DNA from 2 places in the Salinibacterium sp. SWN1162 genome. Region 2 is predicted to be linked to the other one. Evidence: riboswitches for the same ligand, from Rfam matches in the RefSeq annotation. Region 2 holds a riboswitch; the other holds the start of a gene.
What was found. Region 2 has a riboswitch for glycine ahead of gcvT (glycine cleavage system aminomethyltransferase GcvT). Riboswitches for the same ligand answer to the same signal wherever they lie in the genome.

Region 1 (15,369 bases), on a different contig from region 2:
ACCGCAACACAGTCGATGAGATTGCGACCGGTGAGAACATCGAGGATCGGCCTCCCCGCGGTGCCAGAGGGCTCGCCGTCGTCGTTGGAGCGCCGCACCTGTGACGGTTCTGTTGTGGAGCCAAGGACGAACGCTGAGCAGTGATGGCGAGCGTCCCAGTGGGTCTTGCGCGCGAGTTCGATGACATCGCGGGCGTCGTCCTCCGTCGCGACCCGCACGACTGTGCAGAGGAAACGGGAACGTTTGGCCTCGAGCTCAGCGTGGATGCTGGCTCCAGGTCCTCCGCGAAGGGTGAATTCAGGCATTCGACCATTGTCGCGCATAGCCAACGCGCCCGGGGGAATCGGGGCGCGGGCGTAGGCTTGAGCGCATGGAGTTGTTTGCGGCAATCGTTCTTTTTGTCAGTGCACTGTTCAACGTGGTGGCCTGGCCTCGCTTCTTCAAGAGAGTCAGTAGTGACTCGCGAGCTCGGGATGCGGCGGGCGGGACGACCGCGTTCTACCGCGTCCACGCGGTGCTCCTCGGCATCGCTCTCGCGATTGCTGCGGCATCCGTTATCGCCGGCGTGTTGCTGCTGTCCCGCTCGTAGCGCACCGCGAAGGGCGCCTAGCTCAGGCCTACTCGACCGCGAGAGCGCGTAAGACATAGTCGCGGAGAATGATCGCGTGGTTGATCTCGGGATCCCGCGCGGCATAGAGCAGAGTCACCGTGTGGTGGGTGCGCAGTTGTTCGATGGCAGCCGCGACCTCCAGACGCTCGTCTAACTCCGCTCGATAACGAGTTGCGAAGTCATCGAACATGTCGGCGTCATGGTTCCACCAGATGCGGAGCGCGGTGCTGGGGGCGAGATCTTTGTTCCACTCGTCGACTTGTGCCGCCCGCTTGCTCACGCCGCGGGGCCACAAGCGATCAACTAGGACGCGGAAACCATCGGCGGCCCGCGGCTGCTCATAGATGCGGGCAATGGTCACGTCGGTCATCCGCAGCCCTTTCTCGCTGAGCGTGGACCTGACGTGGTGCGACAGTGGCCAGCTTCTCGTTGTGAATTCTATGATTCGAATGGAGTTGTCAGTATCGTCGCCCAGTATAGGGAGTATGAGTTTTATGCTCCCCCCGTTGCGAAACCCGCGCCGCACCATCGGTGATCGAACCTTCGACTTTTCGCAGCGCGTGGCGGTGATGGCAATTGTCAACCGCACGCCTGATTCCTTCTACGATGCCGGCGTCAACTACGCCCTCGAGGACGCCGTTTCGGCGTCGTTGCGTGCGGTCCATGATGGCGCGGATTGGATCGATATCGGGGGAGTGCCGTTTGCTCCGGGCGATCAGCTGAGCGTTGAGGACGAGTGTGATCGCGTTGTTCCGGTCGTGGAAGCATTGCGAGCAGAATCCGACGTCGTGATCTCAGTCGACACTTTCCACGCTGAAGTGGCGCGCCGCAGTATCGCCGCCGGGGCAACCGTGATCAACGACACCACGGGACTCAGCGATCCCGATTTAGCTCGCGTCGTAGCCGACAGCGAAGCGTCGTTGGTGTTGGTGCACTCGCGGGCTCAACCGCGAACCCAATTTGCTCGTCCGCAGTACGACGATGTTGCTATCGAAGTGCGTGACTTTCTCCAGAGCCGCGTGGATCGGGCGATGGACGCTGGTGTTCCGGACGACCGTCTCTTTGTCGATCCCGGTCACGACCTCAACAAGAACACTCTTCATAGCCTTGAGCTCACGCGCCGGCTCGACGTTATTGCCGACTTGGGGCTTCCGACACTCGTCGCGCTGTCGAATAAGGACTTCATCGGTGAGGTGTTGGAGAAACCGAAGCGGGAGCGGCTTGCGGGCTCGTTGGCCGCTGCCGTTGCCTGTGTGCTCAATGGCGCGCGCGTCGTGCGCGCTCATGAGGTAGCGGAGACCGTGGATGCCGTTCGAATGGCAGAAGCGATTCTTGGGCTCCGGCAACCGGCGTTGCTCAAGCACAATATGTCCGAAGCCAACGAAAGGTAGACCGTGGCCGCTGCATCCGACATCCATTCCCTTACTGCAGGAGTCGCTCTGACCGATGAGCAGCTGCTCGCAAGCTACGCGGCGGCGGAGCGTGCGAAGCCATGGCTGCGCGCCAACTTCGTCTCGAGCATCGATGGAGCGGCTACTCACGAGGGTGTCTCGGGCGGCTTGGGCACACCGGCCGACGGACGAGTGTTTCCGCTGCTGCGCCGGCTAGCGGATGTCATCGTGGTCGGTGCTGGCACCGTGCGTCACGAGGGCTACCGAAATCTCGCTCTCGACGAGGAGTCAGTAGCCTGGCGTACCGCTAACGGCCTCAGTGCCCAGCCGCCCTTTGCTATCGTGACCGCATCGCTGCGACTGGAACCGAAAGACCTCAAGTCGTACGCCACGCGGCCGTTCGTTGTCACCACCGAGAAAGCCTCGGCCGAGCAACGGAAGCGTATCGAGGAAGTGGCCGACGTGATTATTGCGGGAGACTCCCAAGTCGACACGGTCGAGCTCAAGCATGCGCTGGCCGAGCGTGGGTATCCGCAATTGCACAGTGAGGGCGGGCCGACTCTGTTCGCCACGATGATCGCGCAGGGAGTGGTCGACGAACTGTGCCTGACCATAAGCCCGCGACTCGAAGGCGGCTCAGCGCGCCGGATCGTTGACGCTGCGGAGGCAACGCCTCAAGACATGATGCTCGCCCATGCGTTCAGTGCAGCGGATGGCACACTGCTTCTGAGGTACACGCGCGCCTAGAAGTATCGCCGTGTGCCGCGAATTTCTTCGCGCTAGTCGCGCTAGTCGCGCTGGTCGCGCGGGGCGTGGACCGGCGCGACGGCAGCTAAGGCCCGTCGCGCGTGACTTGCTCCTAGCACTCGACGACGTTGACGGCGAGACCGCCCATCGACGTCTCTTTATAGCGCGAGCTCATGTCTTTGCCGGTCTCGGCCATCGTGATGATGACCTCGTCGAGCGAAACTCGGTGAGTTCCGTCTCCCCACAGCGCCATTTTCGCGGCGTTGATGGCCTTAGCGGCGGCAATGGCATTGCGCTCAATGCACGGAATCTGCACGAGGCCGCCGATCGGGTCGCACGTGAGGCCCAGATTGTGTTCCATCGCGATCTCGGCCGCGTTCTCGACCTGCTCGGGCGTTCCGCCGAGAATCTCGGCCAAGCCTGCAGCAGCCATCGACGAGGCTGAGCCAACCTCTCCCTGGCATCCGACCTCAGCGCCCGAGATGGACGCCATGCGCTTATAGAGCACGCCCACGGCGGCGCTGGCCAGCAAGAAGCGCACGGTAGCGTCATCCTTCATCGCCTGGTCTGCATCTTTCATGCCAGGAGCATAATGTGTCGCGTAGAAGAGCACGGCGGGGATAATGCCGGCGGCACCGTTGGTCGGTGCAGTGACGACGCGGCCACCGGAGGCATTCTCTTCGTTGACGGCCAGAGCCACGAGATTGACCCACTCCTGCCAAAATGCCGGGTCGCGGTTCGGGTCTTCCTTTCGCAGTCGCGCGTGCCAGTCGGGAGCGCGGCGACGAACCTTGAGCGTGCCAGGCAGGTTACCCGTGCGCTCGAGGCTGTTGTTCTTGCACTCGTCCATGACATCCCGGATGTGCAGCAGCCCGGCGCGCACGTCGGCTTCAGTGCGGCGCGCGAGTTCGTTTCGCAGCATCACGCCGCTGAAGGGAAGACCCTCGGAGCGGCAGTGCGCGAGCAGCTGAGCTGCCGTGCGAAAGGGGAGCGGGTCCGCGATGTGGTCAAGGCTGTTGGCGCCATCGCGGTTGTCTCCCTCCCGATAGATGAAACCCCCGCCGATGGAGAAGTAGGTCGCCTCGAGAACGGGCTCGCCGGCATCCGAAAACGCAGCAAAACGCATACCGTTCGGATGCCCGTCGAGAACGGTCAGCGGGTGGAGTGCAATCCCAGACTCGCGCAACGGTACTTCGCGACTCCCCGCCAAGCTGAGCATTCCCGACTCTTCGATTCTTGCCAGAATCTTTTCCATCTCAGCAGGCAGGACCCGGTCGGGAAGGTTGCCTTCGAGCCCTATGAGCACGGCACTCATCGTGCCGTGGCCGGCGCCGGTTGCAGCAAGAGAGCCGTAGAGGCGCACGCTCACTGTGGCGACGGAGTCGAGCATCCCATGCTCTGAAAGATCGGCGGCAAAAGATGCCGCTGCGCGCATGGGGCCGACGGTGTGCGAGCTGGAAGGGCCGATGCCGACAGTGAACAGATCGAAGCTGCTGAGGGGCACTTCTTCGAGAGAGGCGGTCGGGACTTCGGTGGTGGGGGTCAGATTGCGAATGGCCACGGTGACTCCGTTTCTTCACCACACAACGTCGTGCGGGTGTCGTCGAGTCCTCTCCGCTCTGTATCGGGCCTGAGAGTTTCCGCACGCTTGTGGCGTTGCGTTGCCCCGTCGGCGAGTCGGGCTGGGCCGACTACTTTTCAGAGTTGCCTATCCACTGCGGTACTGGGGCCTGAGAGATTCCCGGAGAGGGTTTGCTCCTACGGCGCCAACCCACGATCGGAAGGACTCTCCCGCGGCGGAATGACGGCTGTTCACTTGTGCCCTCAGCATACACTCGGGGCGCATTTCGTGACCGGAGAACTGGACAGCAACTTCGTGCTCAGGCGAGCGCGCGCGAGTGCGCAACGGCCGTGCTCGCGCGTGCCCGCTGTGCTCGCTAGTCTTCGGGGTCGCTCGGATCGATGGGGGCGTGGTGGTCGGCATCGGTCACGCCGCGACGCCAGTAGCCGTCGGCAGTTACTTGCTGTTTGGGCAGTCCCAGTTCACGGCGAAGGTATCGCCGCAGTGGAACGAGGGTCGTCGCCTCGCCTGCGAGGAACACAAAGGTTGTTTCGCCGATCTCGCCGAGGGCACGCAATGCCGCTTCCAGCTGGCCCAGACCGTCGCGACGGTAAAACCATTCAGCTGACATGCGTGCCTTGAGCTCGTCGCTGAAGTAGCTCTCCACGCTTTCGTCAGCGACATCGAACAACCCGGTGATGTGCACCGACGTGGGAAGCATGTCGATCCAGCGCGATGCCGAGGGTAAGGCGGTCTCGTCTGCGATCAGGATGACATGGGTTGCACCCTGGGGAAGAAACTTCGAGCCGCGCGGGCCTGCAATCACAATTTCGTCACCAACGCGAGCTTTGCCAGCCCAAGCGGATGCGGGACCTTCGTCGCCGTGGACCACGAAGTCGATGTCGAGTTCGTAGTGCCCATCGTGGCTGCGGAACCCGAGCGGGGTGTAGTCGCGGGAGAAGACCTTGCCATCACCGACGCGCTTGAGGCCATCTTCAGTCATGATCGGCGCCGTGAGAACGCCAGTGGCGGGGTCCGGAAAGAAAGCTTTGACGTGATCGGTCGGCCCGCTGCTCACAAAGCCTTCGAGCTCACCACCGCTGAGGGTGATGCGGGCGATCGAGGGGACGGGGTAGTTCACAGCGCTCACGGTGAGGCGGCGGGCAGCCATGGGGTGTTTGACGGAGTCGCGTTCGAAAGTCATGGGTGGTGGGCGCGAAGCGCCTTCTCGTTTCAGTAGAAAGTTAGGGTTGCCTAACTACTGTATCTGTCTGGGCTACTGAGTGCCAGTGAGTGTCGTGGTTATTGAGATTTCACCCTCGAGAGAGCGGTGAACGGGGCACTTATCGGCGATCACGAGGAGCGAGTCGCGTTGCTCGTCGGTGAGTTCGCCGTCGAAAGTGAGTTCGCGCGTGAAGTGCTCAACCATTCCCTCAGTTGACGTACAGTGGTCGCAGTCTGCCGCAGCGATTCGTTCGCGCATGAGTCGCACGCTGACGCCGGTGAGCGGTATCTTCTTGCGGTCCGCGTACATACGGATAGTTATCGAGGTGCAGGTACCAAGACCCGCCAGAATGAAATCGTAGGGAGCGGCCCCGTGGTTCTCGCTGAGCGGTTGCGGCTCATCGGCGATAATTTCGTGGCCGGAAGCGAAGACCCGCTGCTCGTATCGCGCCGGACCGCTCTCGGTGACAATGACAGCGCTGCCATCGACGGTCACGGTTGCGCTGGGGTTTACGCTCGGTGCTGCGCCGGTTGCGGTCGTGGTCGCGGTTGTGGTTGAGGGTGCAGGCTCCGCCGGGACTGAGGTGCGCTGTGCGGCTGAGGCCGAAACACCAGCCGAAGCATTGGAGCGATCGAAAGCGTAGCGCGCCGCCCAGGCGGCAATCATGCTTGCTGCGAACGTGGCATCGTCACGGTCACTCAAGAGGTGATCAGCCCCATCCAGAGCCACGAAGGACTTGGGATGCCGTGCAGCGTCGAAGATCTCGCGGGCGTTATCAACCCCGACGGTTTGGTCGATCGGGGAGTGCAGTACGAGCAGGGCTGCGTTCAACTCGCGCAGGCGTGCCGCTTGGGGCTGGGCGGCGATGTCATCGAGTAGTTGTTTGCGGATGCGGAAAGGGCGCCCACCCAACTGCACATTAGCTTCGCCCTCGGCGACGATCTCGGCGCTCGCGTCAGCGAATAGGTTGCTGATGTGGGCCGGATCGCTCGGGCTGCCGAGAGTCGCGACCGCGCGGGTCGAGGGAACTCGGTGAGCGGCGGCGAGTACCGCGGCACCGCCCAAGGAATGTCCAATGAGAATGGTCGGCGCCCGGTAGTTGTCGCGGAGATACTCAGTGGCGGCCACGACATCGTCAATGTTCGAACTGAAGTTGGTGTTCGAAAAGTCTCCATCTGATCCGCCTAGACCGGTGAAGTCGAAGCGCAACACGGCGATGCCATAAGCGACGAGAGCGCGTGAGATGCGCGAGGCGGCGAAGGAATCCTTGGAGCAAGTGAAGCAGTGGGCAAAAAGTGCGTACGCCGAAGGTAATCCCTCGGGAAGGTCAAGGCGGGCGGCGAGCATGGTGCCGGTGGAGCCGGGAAATTCGATCTTCATGGTTCGTTACCGCCCTGTTCTGTCGTGCTTCCAGCGTTTCGTATGGAGGCACACAATGCAACGCTGGCGGCGACGGTGTTCTTCCCGGAACGAAAGAACGGCCGGCGAAGAGAGTTCCTCCGCCGACCGTTCCAAGGTGACTAATTCACCACAGAGCTGTTACAAACCCGAGTCCGCGAGCGAACCGGTGATTTCATTTCCCGCGGGGTCATAGACGAGGCAGAGGATCTCACGATCGCCCTCTGACCAGCTGCCCTCGGTGGGGTAGTACCAAGAGAAGTCGTAGACCGAGTCTTCGTACTCGACGCCCATGAAGCTGCTGAACCCGGCGTAGCAATCATTCGTGGCCTGCTCTTCGATGACACTGTCACCGGGGAAGTCGCCATCCTCGAGGTACGAAGCGGTGTATACCTCGGCATCGTGAGGCTCAGCGCAGTCGATGGTCTTCGTGCTGGAGACCTCTCCACCGTCCTGGTTGCCCACTTCACAGTCGCCAACGACGAGGGTGAAGATGTCCTGAGTGGTGCCGGCGCCCGGATCGACAGCGTCACTGATCTCGTCAGTGACCTGGTCGAGGATGCTGCATCCGCTCAGGACTACAGCGGCGGCGGCAACCGCGGCGATCGCGATCGTGCGGCGCCAGATTGTCTCAGTCGTCATAAAAGTGGGTCTCTTTCGTGTGAATGTGTCGCGCTTAGTACCCGACAATCTTAGCGAACACAGCCTTTTCACAGGTAACGAAAAGGGGTGAACTGCTAATGAGAACGGAGAAAGTTCAACGAATCGTTATGAAGAATGCCGTTGGTAGCGAGCGCGCTGCCGTGCCACGGACCCTCTTCGCCGTCCACCGAGGTGAAGCGGCCACCGGCCTCCTGCACGATCGGGATGAGCGCTGCCATGTCGTAGGGCTGTAAATCAAACTCGCCCACGAGGTCTAATGCCCCTTCGGCCAGCAACATGTACGCCCACATATCACCGATCGCGCGTGAACGCCACGTGGCGCGAGTGAGTGCGACAGCGGCATCCAATCGGCCAGCGCCATCCCAGCCCGACAAGCTGTTGTAGCTGATGGATGCGGCGTCTAACCCGGCCACTTTGCTCACGAAGATCTGCTCGGGCTCTCCATCGCGGGCCTGTGCGAAGGCGCCGTGACCGGTCGCGGCCCACCAGCGCTTGCCGAGGGCCGGAGAGCTGACCACACCAACCTGCGGTACGCCATCAATGACGAGCGAAATGAGAGTGCCCCAAATCGGGACCCCGCGCAAAAAATTGGAGGTGCCGTCGATGGGGTCGATGATCCACTGGCGGTTCGAGTCACCGGCCTCGCCGTACTCTTCACCGAGAATCGAGTCGCCCGGTCGTGCAGCGGCGATGCCCGCACGGATGCTGCGCTCCACAGCTTTGTCAGCATCTGTAACCGGAGTGCGGTCAGGCTTCGTCGTGACCTCGAGATCGAGCGCAGTGAAGCGATCGAGGGAGATGAGGTCAGCGTCGCCCGCGAGAGCGAGGGCAAGGGAAAGATCGTCGGCGAGAGTGTATTCGGTCACAGCTACACGCTAGCGGAACCGAGTGTCGTAATGAGCCGCTGGAATGAGTCCAGACGCAGCCGGCCGACCTCGCCGAGAGCGCCAGCAGCAACAGCCTCGGAAATAGCGCAGTCGGGGGCATCCGGTAAGTGGGTGCAGCCGCGGGGGCAGTCTTCAGCCAGTTCGGCGAGATCGGTGAACGACGAAAGAATCTTGCTCGGGTCGATGTGCCCGAGTCCAAACGAGCGCACGCCCGGAGTATCGACGACCCACCCAGAACCCACTCGATACGACATCGTCGACGATGAGGTATGACGACCGCGGCCGGTCACCGAATTGACGCGCCCGACGGCACGGTTAGCGTCCGGCACCAGCGCATTGACGAGTGTGGATTTGCCGACACCCGAATGGCCAACGGCAACCGTCGTATGGCCTTCCAAGGCAGCCCTCAACTCGTCGAGAGGAACCTCGTCAGAGCGGCTTGCGATGACCTTCAGATCAAGACCGGCGAAATTTTGCAAAAACGGCGCGGGATCCTGCAAGTCAGTTTTGGTAATGCACAGAATCGGATCGATTCCCGCATCGTAGGCAGCAACGAGATAGCGGTCGACGAGTCGCGGTCGCGGCTCGGGGTCAGCCGCGGCAACAACGATGAGCATCTGATCGGCGTTGGCGACAATGATGCGTTCTACGGCATCCGTATCATCGGCGCTTCGGCGCAGCAGCGTGGTGCGTTCGCGAATGCGCACGATGCGCGAGAGTGTGCCTTCGGTTCCGCTCGTGTCGCCCACAAGGTCAACCCAGTCGCCGGTGACGACGGAAACTTTGCCGTGCTGGTTGCGGCCGAGCTCGCGAGCGCGTGCCGCGATGATTTGGCGCTCCTCAGGGGTTCCCTCGGCTACCCACACGCCGTAGCGGCCACGGTCCACGCTGAACACGCGACCCTCGATGGCATCCGAATGCTGCGGACGAATCTTGCTGCGGGGCTTGTTGGCCTTGGGGTTCGGGCGCATGCGCACCGAACTCTCGTCGTATTCGCTGTACGCGCGGTCGTCATCGTCGTCGTCGCCGGTGAGCCAGCTCATCGTTAGAGCAGCCCGAGAGTGTTGGTGGTGAGGGGCGCATCGCCGACGAGTGTGCGCCACAGCTCAGGGAACTGGGGGAGCGTTTTAGCGGTCGCCTCAATGCCCTCGATCTCCACGCCCTCGATCGCGAGGCCAATAATGGCGCCGGCGGTCGACATCCGGTGATCTTCGTAGCTGTGCCAGATACCGCCGTGCAGGGCGGCGGGCTCGATGTGAAGCCCGTCGTCGAGTTCGGTGACGGATCCGCCGAGCGCGTTGATCTCGGTGCGCAGAGCAGCAAGACGGTCAGTCTCGTGCCCGCGCAAGTGGCCGATACCGGTGATCGTGCTGGCAGAGGAGGCCAGAGCAGCTAGGGCGACGATCGCGGGAGCGAGCTCGCCACCGGTCGAAAGGTCGAGCTCGATCCCGGAGTAGCGCTGGCCGCCGACGACGCCAACACCACCATCGATCGTGAGCGCGCCATCTTTGCGAACCACGGTTGCGCCGAAGAGAGGGAGCAGCTGCTCAAGGTCGGCGCCCACCTGGGTCGTGATCTCAGGCCAGCCCTCAATCGTGACCGAACCTCCGGCCACAACAGCGGCAGCCAAGAAAGGCGCAGCGTTAGAAAGGTCGGGTTCGAGAACGACGTCGATCGCGCGAATCGGCCCCGCGGGCACAATCCAAACACCAGGTTCGGGGCTCTCGACGGCAACACCGCGAGCGGCGAGGCACTCAATCGTCATCTCAATGTGCGGCATGCTCGGCAGCTTCTCGCCAGTGTGACGCAGCGTGAGGCCATTCTCGAAGCGGGCCGCTGCGAGCAAGAGCCCGGAAACGAACTGGCTGGATGCCGAAGCATCAATGCTGACTTCGCCACCGGCGACCGTGCCGATGCCATACAGGCTGAAGGGAAGAGTGCCGCGGCCATCGTCGGAAACATCGACGCCCAACGCGCGCAATGAGTCAATAGTGGTGCGCATCGGGCGGCGAAGAGCCGCTTCATCGCCATCGAACGCGACGGGGCCAAGCGCGAGGGCAGCGACGGGGGGAAGGAAGCGCATGACGGTGCCGGCAAGGCCACAATCGATAGAGGTTCCTCCCTCAAGCTCACCCGGAGTGACCTGCAGGTCGGGGCCGAAGGCATTGCCGGTCGGGATCTCCGTTATTGCGACACCGAGCGCCCGCAAGGCTTGGATCATCAGGGCACTGTCACGCGAGTGCAGCGGCGAATGCAGGCGCGAGGGGCCATCTGAAAGAGCCGCCAGGATTAATTCGCGGTTCGTGAGACTCTTACTGCCCGGCAAACTCAGCGATGCCGAGAGGGCGTGAGTAACGGTCGGTGCTGGCCAGTTTCCGGGCACCGTGGTGTCTGGCACCGTCTCGTCGTCATACGGGCTGAACTCTGGGTTGGAATACTTAGATACGAACATCAGTTACTAAGAGTATCGGCGTTTAAGACCCCACGGAGGAGGCGCCCGTATGACAGCAGTACTGAGTACTCAGCAGGATGTGGTTATCAGCGAACTAGAATTGTCGCTAATGACTACCGACAGAGTTGAGCCCAGCGCCACCGAAGCTGCCGCTGACGACAAGCGACGACAGTTCGAAGAGCAGGCGCTGCCCTTTATGGACCAGCTTTTCGGCGCCGCAATGCGCATGACCCGCAACCCCACCGACGCTGCAGATCTCGTTCAAGAGACCTTCATCAAAGCGTTTCAGGCGTTCGGTCAATTTCAGCAAGGCACGAACCTGAAGGCCTGGCTGTATCGCATCCAGACCAACACGTTCATCAATATTTATCGCAAGAACCAGCGCAACCCTTATCAGGGCACTATTGACGAACTTGAAGATTGGCAATTGGGCGGCGCTGAGTCGGTCACCCAATCCGTCTCGACGCGCTCGGCTGAAGCAGAAGCAATCGATCACTTGCCGGATAGTGCGGTGAAGGATGCGCTGCAGTCGATCCCCGAAGACTTCCGCCTTGCGGTCTACTTCGCCGACGTCGAAGGCTTCTCCTATCAAGAGATCGCCGACATCATGAAAACCCCCGTAGGCACCGTGATGAGTCGACTGCACCGTGGCCGTCGCATGTTGCGTGAACTACTGGCCGACTATGCGCGTGACCGCACCCCCGGCACGCCTGCAGCATCAAGGAGCACCAAATGACCGACTGCGGTTGCGAAAAAGCAAAAGCTGAACTCGAGGAATACCTCGACCGCGAACTGAACGAAGCGGATTTTCAGGATGTCTCTGATCATCTGGACAACTGCGAGTCGTGCTCGAGCGAACACCTCGTTGCTCTCGCGTTGAAGCTCAAGGTGAAGCAGGCCTGTCGCGAGACAGCGCCCGATGATTTGCGAAGCGCGATTCTGTCGAAGCTGGCAGACGCGAAGTAAGAACTGTAACGCCGAGCACGCCCAGTGCTCCCGGCACACCGTGCTCACTGAGCGCAGTAATAACTGAGTGCAGTGATCACGACACAGAAAAGCGGGCATCCTCCGAAGAGGATGCCCGCTTTTCGTTAACGCGGTTGCGGTTACGGCTGGGTAATCGCGTGGTCGATCAATTCGGCTTGCTCGAGAGCGCTGCGCTTCGAGGAACCGGTCGCCGGTGAGGCGGATGCCGGACGTGACGCGAGCTTGATGTCACGAGACTGAATGTGGCGTTGCAGCTCCAGACTGATGAACGGCCAAGCGCCCTGGTTCTCAGGCTCATCCTGAGTCCACACAATGTCAGCGTTCGGGTACTGGTCAAGCACTGTGGTCATGTCGGTAACGGGGAGCGGGTAGAACTGCTCCATGCGCACGACGGCGATGTGCTTGATCTCGCGCTTGTCGAGCTCGGCGACGATGTCGTAGTACGTCTTGCCCGATGTGACAATGACCCGAGTAACGGCCGACTTGTCGTCGAGACGCACGTCGTCAAGAACGGGCTCGAAACGGCCACTCGTGAAGTCAGCAACGTCGCTCGTGGCACCGCGCAGGCGAAGCATCGCCTTGGGAGTGAACACGATCAGGGGACGGCGCGGACGCGAGTAAGCCTGACGACGCAGCAGGTGGAAATACGATGCCGGAGTCGACGGGCGAGCCACGATCATGTTGTTCTCGGCACACATCTGAAGGTAGCGCTCGATGCGGGCGGAGGAGTGGTCGGGGCCTTGACCCTCGTAGCCGTGCGGCAGCAGCATGACAACACTTGAGCGTTGTGCCCACTTCTGCTCAGCGCTCGAGATGAACTCATCCACGACGATTTGTGCGCCGTTGGCGAAGTCACCGAACTGGGCTTCCCACATCACGAGAGCGTCGGCACGCTCTACTGAGTAGCCGTACTCGAAGCCGAGAGCCGCGTACTCGCTGAGCAGCGAATCGTAGATCCAGAAGCGTGACTGGTTCTCGGAGAGATTCTGCAGCGGCAGCCACTCTTGACCGTTTTCGCGGTCGTGGAGTACGGCGTGACGCTGAACAAACGTGCCTCGACGAGCATCCTGACCGGCCATACGCACCGGGGTTCCCTCGAGGAGAACAGAACCGATCGCGAGCAACTCGGCGAAGGCCCAGTCGATTCCGCCCTTGCGGCTCATATCGGTGCGCTTCTTGAGCAGCGCCTGAAGCTTCTTATGCACGGTGAAGTTTGCTGGCGGGTTGGCATGAGCGTCGCCAATGAGCTGAACAACGCTTTCGTCGATTCCTGTGGTGATGGGCTCGCCGATGGCGTCGTCACGTTGAGAGCCGGGACGCTCAAGGTCAGAGACTCCGCTGCCGTCCTTGGTAAGGATCGGCATCGAACCGGTCTGAGCGGCATGCGTTTCGGCGAAAGCACGCTCGAGGCGGTCTTGGAAGTCCTGATGGCTGGCTTCGTACTCTTCCTGAGTGATATCTCCACGACCAACGAGACCCTCGGTGTAGAGGGTACGAACGGAGCGCTTGGCCTCGATCAGGTTGTACATGAGCGGCTGCGTCATCGAGGGGTCGTCTCCCTCGTTGTGGCCACGGCGGCGGTAACAAATGAGGTCGATAACCACGTCGCGGTGGAACTTCTGGCGGTACGCGAAGGCGAGCTCCGCTACGCGAACGACGGCCTCAGGGTCGTCACCGTTCACGTGGAAGATCGGTGCCTGAACAGTCTTAGCGACATCGGTCGAGTACTGCGAGGTGCGACCCTCGCTCGGCGGCGTCGTGAAACCAACCTGGTTGTTGATGTTGACGTGGATGGTGCCACCCGTGCGGTATGCGCGCAGCTGTGACATCTGCAAGATCTCCACGACGATGCCCTGACCGGCCATCGCCGCGTCTCCGTGCACCATTACGGGCAGAACCGCGTACGAACCAATGGGGCGGCGGTCTTGCTTGGCGCGAACGATGCCCTCAAGCACACCATCGACCGCCTCAAGATGCGAAGGGTTGGCGGCGAGGTAGACCGGAATCTGACGACCGTCAGCAGCGGTGAAGGTGCCCTCGGTTCCCAGGTGATACTTGACGTCGCCCGAACCCTGCACAGTACGGGGGTCTTGAGTGCCCTCGAACTCGCGGAAGATTTGACCGTAGGTCTTTCCCGCGATGTTGGTGAGAACGCTCAGGCGACCACGGTGGGCCATGCCAATAGCAACCTCTTCAAGATTAGCTTCGGCAGCCTTCTGAATGACGGCATCCAGCAACGCAATCGTGGATTCGCCGCCTTCAAGACTGAAGCGCTTTTGACCGACGTACTTGGTCTGCAAGAACGTCTCGAAAGCTTCCGCTTCGTTGAGCTTGCCCAAGATGCGCATCTGCTCGTCGTGGGTCGGCTTGGTGTACGGCTTCTCGACGTGATCCTGGATCCAGCGACGCTGTTCCGGGTTCTGAATGTGCATGTACTCAATACCGACAGTGCGGCAGTAGGCGTCGCGCAGAGTGCCAAGGATTTCGCGCAGTAGCGCCTGACGCTTGCCGCCGAAACCGCCGGTGACGAACTCGCGGTCGAGGTCCCAGAACGTAAGTCCGTGGCTCGAGATGTCGAGGTCGGGGTGCGAACGCTGACGGTACTCGAGCGGATCGGTGTCAGCCATGAGATGACCGCGAACGCGGAACGAGTTGATGAGCTCGTGAACGCGCGACGTCTTGTTGATGTTGTCGGCGAGGTCGACGTTGATGTCGTTGGCCCAGTGGATGGGGTCGTACGGGATGCGCAACGCCGCGAAGATGTCTTCGTAGAAGTTGTTGCCGCCGATGAGCCGCTCATGAATCTTCTTGAGGAACTCACCCGAACCAGCACCCTGAATGACGCGGTGGTCGTAGGTGCTCGTGAGGGTAACGGTCTTGCCGATACCGAGTTCGGTGAGGGTTCGAAGGCTCGCTCCCTGGAACTCGGCCGGGTACTCCAGCGCTCCAGCGCCAACGATTGTTCCTGAGCCACGCATGAGGCGGGGGACCGAATGCTCGGTGCCGATACCGCCCGGGTTGGTGAGAGAGATCGTGTTGCCCATGTAGTCGGGGCCGGTCAGCTTGTTAGCGCGGGCACGCGAGACAACGTCTTCGTAAGCGGCGAGGAACTCGCCAAAGCCCATGGTCTCGGCATTCTTGATGCCGGGAACTACGAGCGCGCGAGTGCCATCAGGTTTCGGCATGTCAATGGCGATGCCGAGGTTGATGTGGGCCGGAGTGACAACCGAAGGCTTGCCGTTGGGCTCATCGTAGAAGACGTTCTGGCTCGGAAACTCTTTGAGAGTCTCGATGATCGCCCAGGCGATGAGGTGGGTGAACGACACCTTTCCACCGCGAGCACGCTTGAGGTGGTTGTTGATGACAATACGGTTGTCGATCATGAGCTTCGCCGGAATAGTGCGAACGCTCGTGGCGGTGGGAACGGTGAGGCTCGAGTCCATGTTCG
Region 2 (15,369 bases):
GGGTTTTCGTGACAACGCGGGAGAGGGCGAGATTCTCGCCTCGGGCGTGATCGCGGCCCCGGTCGAGACGAAGAGCGTTGGAGATACTGACGAACTCGTCAGCATCCTGCGTAACTGGAACGCACTGAACCTGCGCTCGCGCATCCTCACCGTCGTCGACGTTTCGGGATCCATGCTCGAGCGAGCATGGGATGGTCAGCGCCGCATCGAGATGTTCCAGAACTCGGCAGAAGATGCGTTCAGCACGCTCTCCGAAGATGACGAGCTCGGAATGTGGCTCTTCTCCAAGGAGCGAGTGGGTACGGAAGACTGGGAAGACGTCGCGGGCATTCGCTCGATGAACGACCCCGAACACGTCGAGAATCTGCAGGCGATCATCGACTCCTTACCCTCGCGAATCAGTGGCTACACCGGGCTCAACGATTCTGTGCTCGCCGCCGTGACGCACGTTCGCGAGGACTACAACCCTGACAAGGTCAACTCAGTAATGCTTATTACTGACGGTCGCAACGAAGACGACAACGGCATCTCTCTCGAGAAACTCCTCGAAGAATTGACTGTCATGATCGATGCAAACCGAGACGAGCCTGTTCCCGTGGTGCTCGTCGGAATTGGCCCAGACACCGACGTCGAGGCGATGCGCAAGATCGCCCAGGCCACCGGCGGAACGGCGTACCAAGCAAACAACCCCACCGAGCTCAGCAATGTGATGCTCGAGGCGTTGTCCCAGCGCGACTGCCGCCCGAACTGCAGCTAGCGAGACGCTGTTAGGCGCCTGCTGTCGGGGCTGTTTCGGCAGAACCGGCGGCGGGCACGCCTGCCGCAACATCCGCGGCCATGCGTGAGCGGCGATCCAAGTGGATGCCCGCCACCATGCAACGCACCGAGCCGCCAGCCAGCTCGATAGTCGGAATATCGAGAGGCACAATCTCGCAGCTCGCTTCGATCACCGATCGCTGAGCGGGCGTCAGGCTCTTCAGTGCCCGGCTCGAAAGTGCCAAGATGCGACCGTTGCTGCCCTTGAGTTCGAGCGCATTGCCCGCGAAGTTCGCAATCTGATCGGCCGTGAGGTCGATCAGGGTGCGGCCGGGGGCTGTCAGGCGCTCCGCCATCTCCATTCGGCGGTCGCCAGAAGCGATCAGGTCGAGCCCGATCATGGCGAAATCCGTGGCGATGCACATCATGACGTTGGTGTGATAAATCGGCACCCCGTGGCTATCGCGTGCTTCGAACATCATCGGCTCGTAGCCAAACGACGCACAGAAACGCTCCAGCGCGAGCGGGTTTGCGCGGTGCGATTCCGCCGCGTACGCCACCCGATTGGTGTGGTCAATGACCATCGCGCCGGTGCCCTCGAGGTAGATGCCGTCGTGCTCCAGGCCGGAGTAGTCGACGACATCCTGCACTCGAAAGTCGTGCTTCAGCATCTCAATCACGTCGGGGCGACGTTCCGTGCGGCGATTCGGCGCGTACATCGGGTACACCGCAACACGGCCGCCACTGTGCGTGGAGAACCAGTTATTGGGGAACACGCTGTCGGGGCGCGAGCTCTCCGTGTCTTCGAATACATGGATGCTCACGCCAGCGTCACGAAGAGTCTCGGCCACCTGGGTGGACTCGTCGTACGCGGCGCGAGCAATCTCATCCGGTGTTCGCGTGGGGTCAGTTGACTGGAAGGCGTTGTCACCCGCGGTCTGGCTGTTCGGCGTGAACCGGTGCGGGCGGATCAGTACTGCGGCGGAAGGCGCCTGAACGCTCATTGACGGTTACGCGGTGAGCGCGGGAGCGCGGGAGACGAGAGAGAACAGGTCTTTCGGGTCAGCCGGGTCAGCGATCAGATCGAGATCAGTTGCATACTCGGTGCCGCGAACCGCGTCGAAAACGTAGCGCAAGGCAGAGAAGTCTTCGATCGCGAAGCCGACCGAGTCGAAGAGTGTGACTTCGTCGGCGGAGCTGCGGCCAGTTGCGCTGCCCGCGAGAACTTCCCACAGCTCGGTGATGGGGGAGTCCGCGTCGAGCTGCTGAATTTCACCCTCGATGCGGGTCTGTTCGGGGAACTCCACGAAGACGGTCGCGTTCTGAACGATTGCCGCTTCGAGTTCGGTCTTGCCGGGGCAGTCGCCGCCGATGGCGTTGAGGTGCATGCCGGGTTCGATCATGTCGGCGGTGAGGATCGTCGCGTTCTTCTTGTCCGCAGTGCACGTGGTGACGATGTCGGCACCGGCCGCAGCATCCGCAGCGGAGGTGGCGCGCACGATGTCGAAGCCGAGCGGCTCAACGTTGCGAATGAACTTGTCGAGGGCGGCGGGGTCGGTGTCCCACACTCGCAGGCTTGTGATGCGGAGCCCAGCGCGGAAGCCGAGAGCCTGGAATTCGGATTGCGTACCCGTGCCGATGAGGGCCAGCACGCTGGAGTCGGGGCGGGCGAGTGCGCGGGCGGCCAAGACCGAGGTGGCCGAGGTGCGCAGTGCCGTGAGCAGGGTCATCTCAGAGAGGAAGGTGGGGTAGCCGTTATCGACGCGGGCGAGCATGCCGAGCGCGGTGACGGTCTGGAAGCCAAGGGCGGGGTTAGAAGGATGCCCGTTAACGTACTTGAAGGCGTACGTTTCGCCGTCACTCGTGGGCATGAGCTCGATGACACCCTCACTGGAGTGGGCGGCCACGCGCGGGCTCTTGTCGAACTGCGGCCACTTGGCGTAATCCTGCTCGAGATAGCTGACGATGCCCATGATGATCGGTTCGATGCCGGTGTCGGCGATCCAGCGGCGCATGTTCGGGACGTCTACGTAGTGAACCATGTTCACTCCTTTCGTTGCAGTATTGCTAGTCCCCACGTTACGAATGTGCACTATGTATTCACAACTCTCAGTCAACGCGATTTTCGGCTTATAAGTGCGCATAATGCGGAGCAAAAATGTACACTTTGTACATGCCAGATCTCGACGACCTCGATCGCCGCCTCCTCGCGGCCCTTCGCGCCGATGCACGCGAGTCCGTAGCAAGCCTGTCGCGTCGGCTCAACGTCACTCGAGCCACCGTCACGAGCCGCATCGACCGTCTCGTGAGTAACGGCACGGTGCTCGGTTTCTCCATTCGCATTCGGGAAGATCGCGACCCGTCATTCATTCGTGCGATCGCCTTCGTCGAGGTAGAAGGGCGATCGACGGATGCTGTCATCAGCCAATTGCGAGGCCTGCCCGAGATCCACGAACTCCACACCACCAATGGTGCGTGGGACCTCGTCGCCGACATCCGTACTGACAGCCTCAGCAACTTCGACCGCGTGCTCGCCCGCATGCGCAACGTCGAGGGCGTCGTGAACAGCGAGACGAGCCTGCTGCTCAGCTCCGCGCTGCTGTAGACCACCCGAGCACCACTCGGCGGAAAGGCAGCGAATTGCCTGTTCGCAGCGTGCTCATCGGCGCGCGCATCCGCCCCGCATTGCTATGCTGAACTCACAACTGAACATCGGGCCGCAACACAATGCGGGAGAGCCGGGAACCCAGCGTGAGTCAACAGAAGTTGGCAGGCGCTAGGCCGGCACCGAAGGAGCAAGCCTCCCCGCCAATCTCTCAGGTTCATGTACCGCATCGCACTGGCCACTCTGGAAAGAGAACCTCGCATCACCCTGAGGTTCCGCCGACGGTGAAAGCTCACTAGATTCTTGGTGTGTGAAGCTCTCAGGCTCATCACAGAGGGGGAGTTCTATTCACTAGCCCCTGCGCCAGGAGAACTCCGTGTCCGATGAATCACCCTCGTCAACGTCAACCGCTGGCTCAACGCCAACCGCTGGCTCTTCGCCCGCCGCGGTGAAGTACTCGCCGCTGCACAGCATCCACGAACAGTTGGGTGCCACCTTCACCGACTTCGCCGGGTGGATGATGCCGGTGCGCTACAGCTCCGACCTCGCCGAGCACCATGCTGTGCGCACCGCCGCCGGCATCTTCGACATTTCGCACATGGCCGAGATTCACGTACGTGGCGTCGACGCGGGGGCGTACCTTGATTTCGCGCTCGCCGGAAAGCTTTCGGGCATCGCCCTCGCGCAGGCTAAGTACAGCCTGCTGTTGAACGAGGCCGGGGGCATCATCGATGACCTCGTCACGTACCGCCTTGCCGACGACCACTTCTTGGTCGTGGCTAATGCTGGTAACCGTTTCGCGGCAGCGACGGCACTCGCCGAGCGCGCCGTCGGCTTCGACGTCGTAGTCACCGACGAGAGCGACGACTACGCCCTCATCGCCGTGCAAGGCCCGGTCTCCCGCGCCATTCTTGAGGCGACTGCCGGTCTCACCGCCTTCGCAACGCCCCTCGACGAACTCAAGTACTACCGCGAAACCGCGGCAACGTTTGACGGAACCGACCTCATCATCGCTCGCACCGGTTACACGGGTGAAGACGGTTTCGAGCTCTACATTCACGTGGATGCCGCAGCCGCCCTCTGGGCAGCGCTCACGGCTGCAGGCTCCCCGCTCGGTCTCGTTCCCGCCGGTCTCGCCTGCCGCGACACTCTTCGCCTCGAAGCGGGCATGCCGCTGTATGGACACGAGCTGAACCTCACCACTTTCCCCGTGCAAGCCGGGCTTGGCCGGGTCGTAGCGCTCAGTAAAGAAGGCGACTTCGTTGGCCGCAGCGCCATCGAAGAGGGCCCGGATGCCGGTGCCCGTGTGCTTGTCGGCCTCGCCGCCGAAGGCCGTCGCGCCGGCCGCGCTGACTACCCGCTCTTTCACGGTGACAAAGAAGTCGGCGTCATCACCTCGGGCGCGCTTTCGCCGACCCTGGGCCACCCGATCGCTATGGCTTACGTCGATCCTGACGTGAGTGAGGTCGGCACCGAGCTTCACATTGATGTGCGGGGCAGTCGCATCGCTGCATCCGTTGTTTCCCTACCCTTTTACAAAAGAGAGGCCTGATCATGGCTGAGAAGAGCGAACTGCAGTACACCGCCGAGCACGAGTGGGTTCTCGTTGACGGCAACGTCGCGACCGTCGGAATCACCGATTTTGCTGCAGGCAAGCTCGGTGACATCGTCTTCGTCGACCTCCCTAAGGTCGGCGACACGGTTGCCGAGGGCAAGATCGTCGGCGAGATTGAGTCGACCAAGTCCGTCGGCGAGCTCTTCGCTCCCGTTGCCGGAACCGTCGTCGAGTCCAACGACGCGGTGGCTGACAGCCCCGAACTCGTCAACAGCGACCCCTTCGGTGAAGGCTGGCTCGTGAAGATCGAATTCTCCGAACTCCCGTCGATGCTCAGCCTCGACGAATACACCGCACTGACAGGCGAATAATGCCCAACCCTTACCTCAGCGGTACCTTCGCTGACCGCCACATCGGCACGGATGCTGCAGCCCAGGCCAGCATGCTGGCGGCTGTCGGCTACGACAGCCTCGAAGCGCTTGTGGAGGCCGCGGTTCCGCCGGCCATTCACCAGACTCCGGTCGAGAACTCGTCCATTCCTGCTCCTGCTTCGGAGCGTGAAGCGCTCGCCGAACTGCGCGCGCTCGCTGGCGCGAACAAGGTTCGCCGCAGCATGATCGGTCTCGGCTACTACGACACCATCACGCCCGCCGTCATCAAGCGCAACGTGCTCGAGAACCCGAGCTGGTACACGGCGTACACGCCGTACCAGCCCGAGATCTCGCAGGGTCGCCTTGAGGCGCTCATCAACTTCCAGACGATGGTGGCTGACCTCGCGGGCATGACCACGACGAACGCATCGATGCTCGATGAGGGCACCGCGGCCGTTGAGGGCATGCTCCTCGCTCGCCGCGCCGCTCGCGTCGAGTCGCCCGTTTTCATCGTGGATGCCGACACGCTTCCGCAGACCAAGGCTCTGCTGGCGAACCGGGCAGAGGCTCTCGACATTGAGCTTGTCGAACTCGACCTCGCCACACTGGGCGCGAACCCCGAGCTGCCGGAGTGCTTCGGCGCGCTCATCCAGTACCCGGGTGCCACCGGTCGCGTCTGGGATTCCAGCGAGGTTATCGCTGCGGTCAAGGCTCACGGTGGACTCGCTGTCGTCGCCGCTGACCTGCTCGCTCTGACCATTCTCAAGTCTCCCGGCGAGCTCGGCGCCGACGTTGCCGTGGGAACCACGCAACGCTTTGGCGTTCCGATGGGATTCGGTGGACCGCACGCCGGCTACATGTCGGTGCGCAAGGGCCTCGAGCGCCAGCTGCCTGGCCGTCTCGTCGGTGTCTCGCAGGATGCCGCGGGCAACCCCGCCTACCGTCTGTCGTTGCAGGCTCGTGAGCAGCACATCCGCCGCGAAAAGGCGACCTCTAACATCTGTACCGCTCAGGTCTTGCTGGCTGTCATGGCATCGATGTATGCCGTGTATCACGGACCGCAGGGGCTCAAGCGGATCGCCCAGCGCATCCACCACGACACAGCGAAGTTCGCCGCGCGTTTGACCGCTGCCGGCTTCACGGTCGAGAACGAGACCTTCTTCGACACCCTGACGGTCACGAAAAAGGGCCAGGCTCAGGCAATTGCCGCTAAGGCACTCGAGAGCGACATCCTGCTCTATGTAGTGGATGCTGACACCGTGCGTTTGAGCTTCGACGAAGTATCGACGCAGCCCTATTCGGGCATGCTCGCGGCGCAGGAGAATGACCTCGCCGACGCCTTCGGTCTTGAGGGCGGTTACACGACGCCGCTCGACGACGCCAGCATCCCCGAGGCCCTCAACCGCACGAGCGAGTACCTCACGCACCCGGTGTTCAACACGCACCGCTCGGAGACGAGCATGATGCGCTACCTCAAGTACCTGGCTGACAAGGACTACGCGCTCGATCGCGGCATGATCCCGCTCGGCTCGTGCACGATGAAGTTGAACGCAGCGACCGAGATGGAAGCGGTGAGCTGGCCGGAATTCGCGGGCATCCACCCGTTCGCTCCTGCCGAAGATGTCTCGGGCTACCTCGTCATGATTTCGCACCTCGAATCATGGCTTACCGAGGTCACCGGATACGACACCGCGTCGCTGCAGCCGAACGCCGGTAGCCAGGGCGAACTCGCGGGTCTGCTCGCGATTCGCGGCTACCACCGCGCGAACGGCAACCCGGAACGTACGATCTGCCTCATTCCGTCGAGCGCGCATGGCACGAACGCCGCCAGCGCCATGCTCGCTGGAATGCGCGTCGTTGTCGTCGCCTGCGATGATCTCGGCAACGTTGACCTCGCTGACTTGCGCGCCAAGATCGCCGAGCACGCGAGTGAAATCGCGGCTCTCATGATCACGTACCCCTCGACCCACGGTGTCTACGAGCACGAAGTGCGGGAAATCACGCAAGCAGTGCACGATGCTGGCGGCCAGGTCTACGTTGACGGTGCCAACCTCAACGCCCTGCTCGGTTACGCGCGGTTTGGTGACTTCGGCGGCGACGTCAGCCACCTCAACCTGCACAAGACCTTCTGTATCCCGCACGGTGGTGGCGGCCCCGGTGTTGGACCGGTCGTAGCGAAAGCGCACCTAGCCAAGTTCTTGCCGGGGCACCCCATGGCGCAGAGCCAGCATCATCCGGCTTTCGACATGCAGACCGGTGCTGCCGGCCCGTATGTTCACGCTGGGGGAGCGGTCAGCGCTGCACCCTACGGAAGCCCGAGCATCCTGCCCATCACGTGGGCGTACGTGCGCATGATGGGATCGGCGGGCCTCAAAGCCGCGACCGGTGCCGCTGTGCTTTCAGCCAACTACGTTGCGGTACGCCTGCGCGACCACTTCCCGGTGCTCTATGCCGGCGATAACGGCTTGGTTGCTCACGAGTGCATCCTGGATCTGCGTCCGCTTAAGGAGGCGACCGGCATCGACAACAACGATGTCGCTAAGCGCCTCATCGACTACGGTTTCCACGCGCCGACGATGTCGTTCCCGGTATCGGGCACGCTCATGGTCGAGCCCACGGAGAGCGAAGACTTGGCTGAGCTCGATCGCTTCATCGACGCAATGATTGCGATCAAGGACGAGGCGGATGCCGTAGCGGCCGGAAAGTGGCCAGCCGACGACAACCCCCTCATCAATGCCCCGCACACGGCGCATTCGGTGATCGCTGGTGACTGGGAGCACTCCTATTCGCGGGAGCAGGCGGTGTACCCGTTGAGCTCGCTCATTTCAGGCAAGTATTGGCCCCCGGTTCGCCGCGTTGACAACGCGTATGGTGACCGCAACTTGGTCTGCTCGTGCCCGCCTATTGAGGCTTTCGCCCAGTAGTTCACAGAGTGCGAGCCCGCTAGTTTTCTAGCGAAAAACGGCGCGTGCACAGTCGATCCAGTTCGACGGTGCACGCGCCGTTTGTGTGTCCCCATAAAGTGGGACACCAGTGTTCTATTGGGCGCGCTGTGAGAACGCTCAACTTTCCGTGGCCGCGGCTGGATATTGTCGTACCAGTTGTTGTAGTGTGCGTTTGGTGTATGGCGAGTGGTCGACCCGACGATCTCATATCGCTTTCTCACCGACTGGAGACCTCAGTGACGACACGACGGCACCGCCACCGTAAGACGTTTTGGCAACGCTGGAAGAAGCGTTGGTGGCTTGTACCCATCGCCCTGGTGTCTATTGCTTCTCTTGCTCTCGCCGGCATTCAGTTCGGTGCGATCGGGTGGATTACCAATGCTGTGACTCCGTTTGCGGGCGGCTGTAGCGACACCCGTCCCGTCGTCATCGCTGCTGATCCGTCGATAGCTCCCACGCTCACGGCGGTTGCCGCAGATTTCGACGCTGCGGAAGGTAACTGCACGTCCACCGAAGTGCGCTCCTTGCTGTCGGCCGACACTGCTGCGCTCTTCGCCTCGGGTGCTTCGGGCGATCTCGATGCGTGGGTTCCTGATTCGGCTGCGTGGCTTGACCGCGTCGAGTCGATGGCGTCGTCGTTGGGTCGCACCGCTCCCGAGCTCGAAATCACGGATTACGTAGCTAGCACGCCTGTCGTTCTTGCGACGTCAGCAGCTCAGGTTTCGACTCTGGGTGACGAACCACTGTCCTGGGGATCATTGCTGTCCGGCACAGTAGCAACGCTGCTGCCCGATCCCGAAGCTTCTACGGCCAGCCTCGCCGGTTTGGCGCAACTGAAGTCGGTGTCCTCTGCCGAGGATCCGCGCCAGTTCGCCGGCGCCATGCTCGCCATCGGAAAAACGATCCCGCAGTCGACTGAGGAAGCATTCGAGCTCGCCGCAGACGCCGCGGTACCGACCGTGGTCATCACGACCGAGCGCGAAGTGGCGGCGTACAACACGGCATCGCCGTCCTCGCCAGTCGTCGCTCTCTATCCCTCAGACGGCACCGTCGAGCTCACCTACCCCTTCGTCGAAATCGTGGGAGCGGGAAGTGACGCGGATGCTGCTGGGGCAGCGGGCACCGATGCATCCTCTGCCGTGGCCGCCGACTCGGCCGAGACGGATGACTCCAGCAAGCTCCTCACCGCTTTCGCCGCAGCGACGCGATCGTCAGTCGAGCTGCTGGCGGGTGAGGGTTTCCGTGATGCTGATGGCGGGGGAGCCCTGCGTGTAACGGGGGTGCCTGAGGTTGCCACTGAGGCCAAGCCGACAGCGGATGCTGCGGTGCAGATCGAGATTCTGCGTTCGTGGAGTGTTCTGACGCTCCGTTCGCGACTGCTCGTGGTGATCGACGTTTCCGGTTCTATGCTCGATCCAGCCAACAATGGGCTGCGTCGTATCGATGTCTTCCAACTGGCTGCGGGCGAAGCGCTCTCGAAATTCTCGGGAGAAGCCGAGCTCGGGGTATGGGCGTTCTCGCAGAACCGTATCGGAACCCAAGACTGGGAACCGCTTTCTCCGATCGAGCCTCTCTCTGACCCGGCTCACGTAGCGCAAATTAACGGTGTCGTCGCGTCGTTGCCTGATCAGATCTACGGCTACACCGGCTTGTACGACACGATCCTGGCGGCGGTAAAACACGTCAAGGAAGATTACGACCCGTCAAAGATCAACTCGGTGTTGCTCATCACTGATGGCTACAACGAGGACGATGACGGCATCAGCCTCGACGCTCTCTTGAAGAGCTTGAAGGAGCTCGAAGATCCCACGCAGCCGGTTCCGGTGATTCTGATCGGGTTCGGTCCTGACACTGACTTGGAGTCGATGACGGAGATTGCTCAGTCAACGGGCGGTGCCGCCTATTCGGCGACGGTTCCCGAAGACCTCGGCAAGGTGCTTGTGGATGCGCTGAGTCAGCGTTCGTGCCGGCCTAACTGCACCTAGCCGCTGGGGCGGCCCGATTCAGTCGACGTCAGCGGGTCTCGTTGTCGTCACTGATGCTGACGATCCAGTTAACGGCGTAGCGGTCCGTGACCATCCCGAAGATGCCGCCCCATACGGCCGGTTCCAATGGCATGTCGATAGTGCCGCCGTCGCAGAGTTTTTCCCAGTAGCTCTCAACCGCTGCTTTTTCGCTGAGGAAGCCCCCGATCGAGATCGAGATCGATCCGCCCGGGGTGTATTCCATGCTCTTGGGGGTGTCCGCCATCATGAGCGTGAGCCCTGCTGGTGACTCGAGTTGCCCATGCATAACCCACTCTTGTTCTTCCGGAGTTTCGTTGGCCTGAAAATCAGCGAACGTATGAATTTCCGTAGTTCCGCCGAACACGGATTGGTAGTAGGCAAGCGCTTCGCGGGCGTTATCGCGAAAACTGAGGTAGGGATTGGACTTCATGGTCGTTCCTTCCAGAGGGAGCGGTGCGTATGGAAAGTGTGCTGCTAAAAACTGGCGAGTACGACGGGAAACTCGATTCGCGTCAGTAGCTGATCCTCGGCGACATCTGCCGGGCTGTTGAGGTATATCTCACGGGGAGCTCCGGCATACGTATGGCCGTGCTCCGCAAACCAGTCGAAAATGGCGCTGTAGGTGGATTTGAGGTCGGTATAACTGCCGGCGTGAGTCGCAGTCGCGACAACACCACCCGGCAGTTCGTGCGAGCGGAGAGTCGGATGCTCGACGAATGCTTCAGCGACGGGAACACACACTTCGCACGTCCAAGGGAGGTTGGGTCTCATCTCCTCGGCGTACACGGCGATTATCGGCCCCGTGGTTGCGAGTTGAGCTTCAGCGGTGTGGGCTCTGAGATCATCGATCGCGGCAGCCATATCCGCAGGCAGCGTTGCTGTTGTGGTGGCAAAATCTAGTCCCGCCACCAGTTGCGTGGCCACGGTCTCAACAGTGATTTTCGGTGACATACGAGACACTTTACGATCTGCTCGCGCTCGGCGATACTCAAAGTTTCGCAATTGCGGATGCCGCCGCAGCCGCAATTGCCTTGCGGTCTACGTGTCGTCGCTCTGAGCTATCGCAGGGCTTGGGGGCTCAGAAAGGTCAGCGTTTGCGGCCCCGATGGCTGGGGGGAGCATCCATGGACAAAGTTTCTCCACGGAAGAACTGGGGACTCTTGACCGCCTGCCAGATCATCACGGCAATGCCAACAACGATAACCGTGAGACCGAGCAGGAAGACCAACCCGATCCCGCCGATGCTAGACCCACTGCCATAGTTCGGGTCCATGCTGTCGATCAGGGTGATGAAGAACAGGGCGGCCAGAATCATGCCACCCACCAGTGGGAAGAGCAGCGTGAAGAATACGTTGCGAATGGAATCGAACCACTGGTGCCGGAAGTACCAGACGCATGCAAAGGCGGTGATGCCGTAGTAGAACGAGATCATCATGCCCAGTGCAGTGATCGTGTCCCAAAGCACGTTTTCACTGATGAATCGCATGACAGCGTAGAACGTTGATGCGACCACTGACGAGACGATTACCGCGTAGCCCGGGGTAAGAAAACGTGGGCTGACGGCGGCAAACTTCTTGGGCAGGGCGCCGTAGTGTCCCATGGCCAGCAGGGTGCGCGCAGGCGACACGAAGGTCGACTGCAGCGACGAGGCTGAACTAGTGAGTACCGCCAACGACACCATAAAGGCGAGCGGCCCAAGAATGGGCGCAGCGAGGGCGAAGAACACGTTGTCTTGAATGTCCGGGTTGCCGAGGCCGAACTCGCCCGTGCCGGTTCCGGCAAACATCAGAAGAGAAATTGCCAGGAGCAGATAAAGGGTGACGATGAGCACGACGGTCAGCGTGGCAGCCCGGCCGGGCGTGCGGTCGGGGTCTTTCGTTTCCTCATTCATCGTGAGGGTGACATCCCATCCCCAGAAAATGAAGATCGACAGCGAGAGTCCCGCGGCGACGGCGCTGAACGATGTCACGGCGAAGGGATTGAACCATTCCCAACTCAGTGCCGAGGGATCAAAGCCGTTGCCATTTGCCACGGCAACGATGGCGGTGCCGGCGAAAAACAATAGAACCAGTAGTTGAAAGCTGACGAGAAAGTACTGCAGCCGCTGGGTGGTCTGCATATCGCGATAAGAAATGAGGGTCGCGCCCAGCATGAAAAGCAGGCAGACCAGGACATTGACGAATGGATTCGTTGCTAGGTCGGCGATTTCGGGCTTGCCGGCGAGCTGCGCGATGAGGAGGAAAAGAAAGTCGACGGCGATCCCGGCAAGATTCGACAAGACCAGGATGGTGGCAGCGATAAGCCCCCACCCCGCCATCCATCCCACCCAGGGGCCGAACGCGCGGGTGGCCCAGGTGAAGGAGGTTCCCGAGTCCGGCATGCGATTGTTGAGCTCGCGATACCCGAAGGCCACCAAGAGCATCGGAATGAAGCCGATCAGGATGATCGCGGGTACTTGAAACCCGACCGCCGAAACAGTCGGGCCGAGTGCTGCCGTCAAGGTGTAGGCGGGCGCGATGCACGAGATGCCAATGACAACGGCGCCGATTAACCCCACCGTTCCTTGCGATAGTCCCTTGGAGCTAATGCCGCGGTTGTTCTCCGAGCCATCGGAGGTAACCGGTGCGGCGCTATTGTCTGCTGCACTCATCACTGAGATTCTTTCGCTAGGGAGTTTCGGGGAACGACAATCATGGGAACGGTTAGTTCGTGGAGCATCTTGGCCGCGGTGGAACCGAGAAAGAGGCGTCGCCGACGGGCGAGGCGGCTAGAGCCGACCATCGCGATTTCGCCGGGCTCCCATTCCAGATGCTGCACCGCATCCTCGATGCTGGTGCCGCGCGCGACAACTGCCTCGGCTGCGATAGCGGAGGGTAGTGCTGCTCGTGCACTGGCTAACACATCGTCGGCGTGCGCAGCCCCGGTGATGCGGATAACTCCGGTGTCGACCGAGGGAGGTAGATCGACAGTGATGAGCGACAGCAACCGCAGGCGTGCCCCGGTTGCCGAAACCAGCGCGAGTGCTTCGTTCATCAGCGCTCCGGCGCCGGGTCGCGTGCCGACCGCTGCCGTGATCCGCGTGATGCCGACGGAATCATCAGTGTTGCGCGATCCCTCCGGTGCAAGCACGACCGGGATCTCGGCAGAGTGGAGCAGCGTCGTCGCTACCGTTCCCAAGCGGTGACGGCCGAGCCTGCCACCGCCCGCCGTGCCGATCACGATGTGGGTCGCCTTCAGATCTTTCGCTGCCGCCATGAGCCCTTCGGCAAAAGACTCACCGAATCGGATGTGGGTGTTGCTAGTGATAGCCGGACTGATTGTTGCGGCGGCATCGCTAAGCCACTTCTCGGCAGTGTCGAGAAGGTAGCGGTCATAGCCGGCATCAGACGGATCGATCACATTCCTGCCGCTGCCGGGCAGAATCAGCACGATATCTAATTGCGCCCCGGATGCGACAGCGAGTCGTGCTCCGAGAGCGACGGCATCTAGGCCGGCGTTCGTTGCGGTGTAGCCGACGACAACGCGGCCGCTCATGAGGCGGCCAGCACGTCGTTTATTCCGGAAGGTTCCGCGCGCATTGTTGCGGGACTATGCCTGATCTCCAGCATCTCGACTCCTCTGTCTACCCCGACAGTACAGCCAGTTCTTGCTCTCCATTGTCAACGACGGCAACAAAGTTCCGGTCGAAGAGAGATTGCTTCCCGCGGGCTGCTCAACGATGCTCATTCGCGCACAATCTGCGCGTTGATTTCGTTACTTGCTGGGGGTGGACCCGAGGAGTTCAGGGAAGGTAGCTGCCGCCCAGCCGTAGCCCACGAAGATGGCGGCGTCGATGAGGGTGTGAGCAATGACGAGGGGGAGTACGCGACGATAACGGGTGTAGAGCCAGCCGAAGAGTAGCCCCATGGCTATGTTGCCGATGAAGGCTCCAATGCCCTGATACAGGTGATAAGTGCCGCGGAGCACGGCGGTCGACAGAATGATTCGCCAACGGCCCCAGCCAAGGTCGCCCAGCCGGGCGTACAAGTACCCGATCACGATTACCTCTTCGGTGATCCCGGCTCGGAGCGCAGAAAGAAGCAGCACGGGCACCGTCCACCAGTACTGGTCGAGCGCTGCAGGAACAACGTTGACCGTCACGCCGAGCGCGCGCCCTCCGAGGTAGACGGCGATGCCGGGGATTCCGATCACGATGGCGAGTGCTAAGCCGCTCATTCCGTCGCGAAGTGGGCGAGTGAAGTCGATTCCCAAGCGAGAAAGCCGTGGTTTCTGAGCATTCCAGAGGAGAAAAGCAACGAGCGCTACCGGCGCTAGGTCGAACGTGATGCCGAGCACTTGATAGATCAGATCGAACGTCGGGCGAGCGCTAAGCGAGGAGTTGAGAGTCGCAGTCTGTTGTGAAAGCGCCTCAGTGCGGGTGAGCCGATTGGTGATCGAGACGATCGAGTACACCGCGGATGCTCCGAGCGAGAGCGCAAGAACGAGCGAGATCTCGCTCCAGATTCTGCCTCGCGAGGCGAGAACGGGCGGTGCTGAGCTCACGCGGCGGGGCGCGTTGCGCAGGCCGGTGTTCCGCCGGGCAGGCGGTGGCGAAAGCGCGCGACGAAGCGGTAGCCGAGCGCAGCGATAGTGCTGAACGGCTCGGTTGCGATGAGGTGCCCGAGGAAGCGCCATCCGAATGTCGGTTGGCTCCGCAGAAGCAGGGAAAATGCGAGGTGGCCGGCGAACTGTCGAGTAGGAGTCACGAACCACGCTGCTGTATCGACATCATCTTGGCTGAGTGCGTAGTCGTCGAGATCGATCCATTGCCAGGGTGTTGTGGCGGGAAAAGTGGGGAGAAGAGCCTCAAGGCGATTCACCCAGAGCGTGCAAAAAGCACAATCTCCGTCGAAGATCAGAACGGGTTCTGCGGGGCTCAAAGTCGGGCTCGAATGCGACATGCAACGATGTTAACTCACGATGCTGAGCGCGAGTCCCGCGGTGTTTGCGCACCATTTCTGTGAATTACATTCTTTGTGCGCGAAATAACTGCAAAGTCTGCACATAATCTTCACGGGCGTTACCGCTGTGTAACGTTTGGCTTTACAGTTTTGATTGGGGTACCCCCCCGATTTAGGGTGTGAACTATCAA

Region 1: it holds a riboswitch for glycine, as region 2 does, so the genes downstream of both, I6E58_RS12920 (L-serine ammonia-lyase) here and gcvT (glycine cleavage system aminomethyltransferase GcvT) in region 2, are expected to answer to the same signal.

The regions. Positions count from the first base shown of each region.
Region 1 covers NZ_JADYWT010000004.1:822-16,190, forward strand. Annotated here, with positions in the region: gene I6E58_RS12895 (YigZ family protein) at 1-305, opposite strand, end outside; gene I6E58_RS12900 (SCO4848 family membrane protein) at 371-589, shown strand; gene I6E58_RS12905 (DUF488 domain-containing protein) at 618-980, opposite strand; gene folP (dihydropteroate synthase) at 1,096-2,001, shown strand; gene I6E58_RS12915 (pyrimidine reductase family protein) at 2,005-2,748, shown strand; gene I6E58_RS12920 (L-serine ammonia-lyase) at 2,861-4,309, opposite strand; glycine riboswitch at 4,457-4,552, opposite strand; gene I6E58_RS12925 (siderophore-interacting protein) at 4,686-5,513, opposite strand; gene I6E58_RS12930 (bifunctional alpha/beta hydrolase/OsmC family protein) at 5,586-6,914, opposite strand; gene I6E58_RS12935 (septum formation family protein) at 7,074-7,574, opposite strand; gene I6E58_RS12940 (inositol monophosphatase family protein) at 7,670-8,461, opposite strand; gene rsgA (ribosome small subunit-dependent GTPase A) at 8,464-9,525, opposite strand; gene aroA (3-phosphoshikimate 1-carboxyvinyltransferase) at 9,528-10,934, opposite strand; gene I6E58_RS12955 (sigma-70 family RNA polymerase sigma factor) at 11,044-11,670, shown strand; gene I6E58_RS12960 (anti-sigma factor) at 11,667-11,900, shown strand; gene I6E58_RS12965 (multifunctional oxoglutarate decarboxylase/oxoglutarate dehydrogenase thiamine pyrophosphate-binding subunit/dihydrolipoyllysine-residue succinyltransferase subunit) at 12,041-15,369, opposite strand, start outside.
Region 2 covers NZ_JADYWT010000003.1:177,099-192,467, reverse strand. Annotated here, with positions in the region: gene I6E58_RS12275 (VWA domain-containing protein) at 1-757, shown strand, start outside; gene ctlX (citrulline utilization hydrolase CtlX) at 768-1,760, opposite strand; gene I6E58_RS12265 (ornithine cyclodeaminase) at 1,767-2,798, opposite strand; gene I6E58_RS12260 (Lrp/AsnC family transcriptional regulator) at 2,930-3,361, shown strand; glycine riboswitch at 3,477-3,598, shown strand; gene gcvT (glycine cleavage system aminomethyltransferase GcvT) at 3,738-4,913, shown strand; gene gcvH (glycine cleavage system protein GcvH) at 4,916-5,287, shown strand; gene gcvP (aminomethyl-transferring glycine dehydrogenase) at 5,287-8,211, shown strand; gene I6E58_RS12240 (VWA domain-containing protein) at 8,469-10,217, shown strand; gene I6E58_RS12235 (VOC family protein) at 10,246-10,668, opposite strand; gene I6E58_RS12230 (GyrI-like domain-containing protein) at 10,713-11,189, opposite strand; gene I6E58_RS12225 (APC family permease) at 11,326-12,888, opposite strand; gene I6E58_RS12220 (universal stress protein) at 12,888-13,772, opposite strand; gene I6E58_RS12215 (CPBP family intramembrane glutamic endopeptidase) at 13,992-14,780, opposite strand; gene I6E58_RS12210 (thiol-disulfide oxidoreductase DCC family protein) at 14,777-15,178, opposite strand.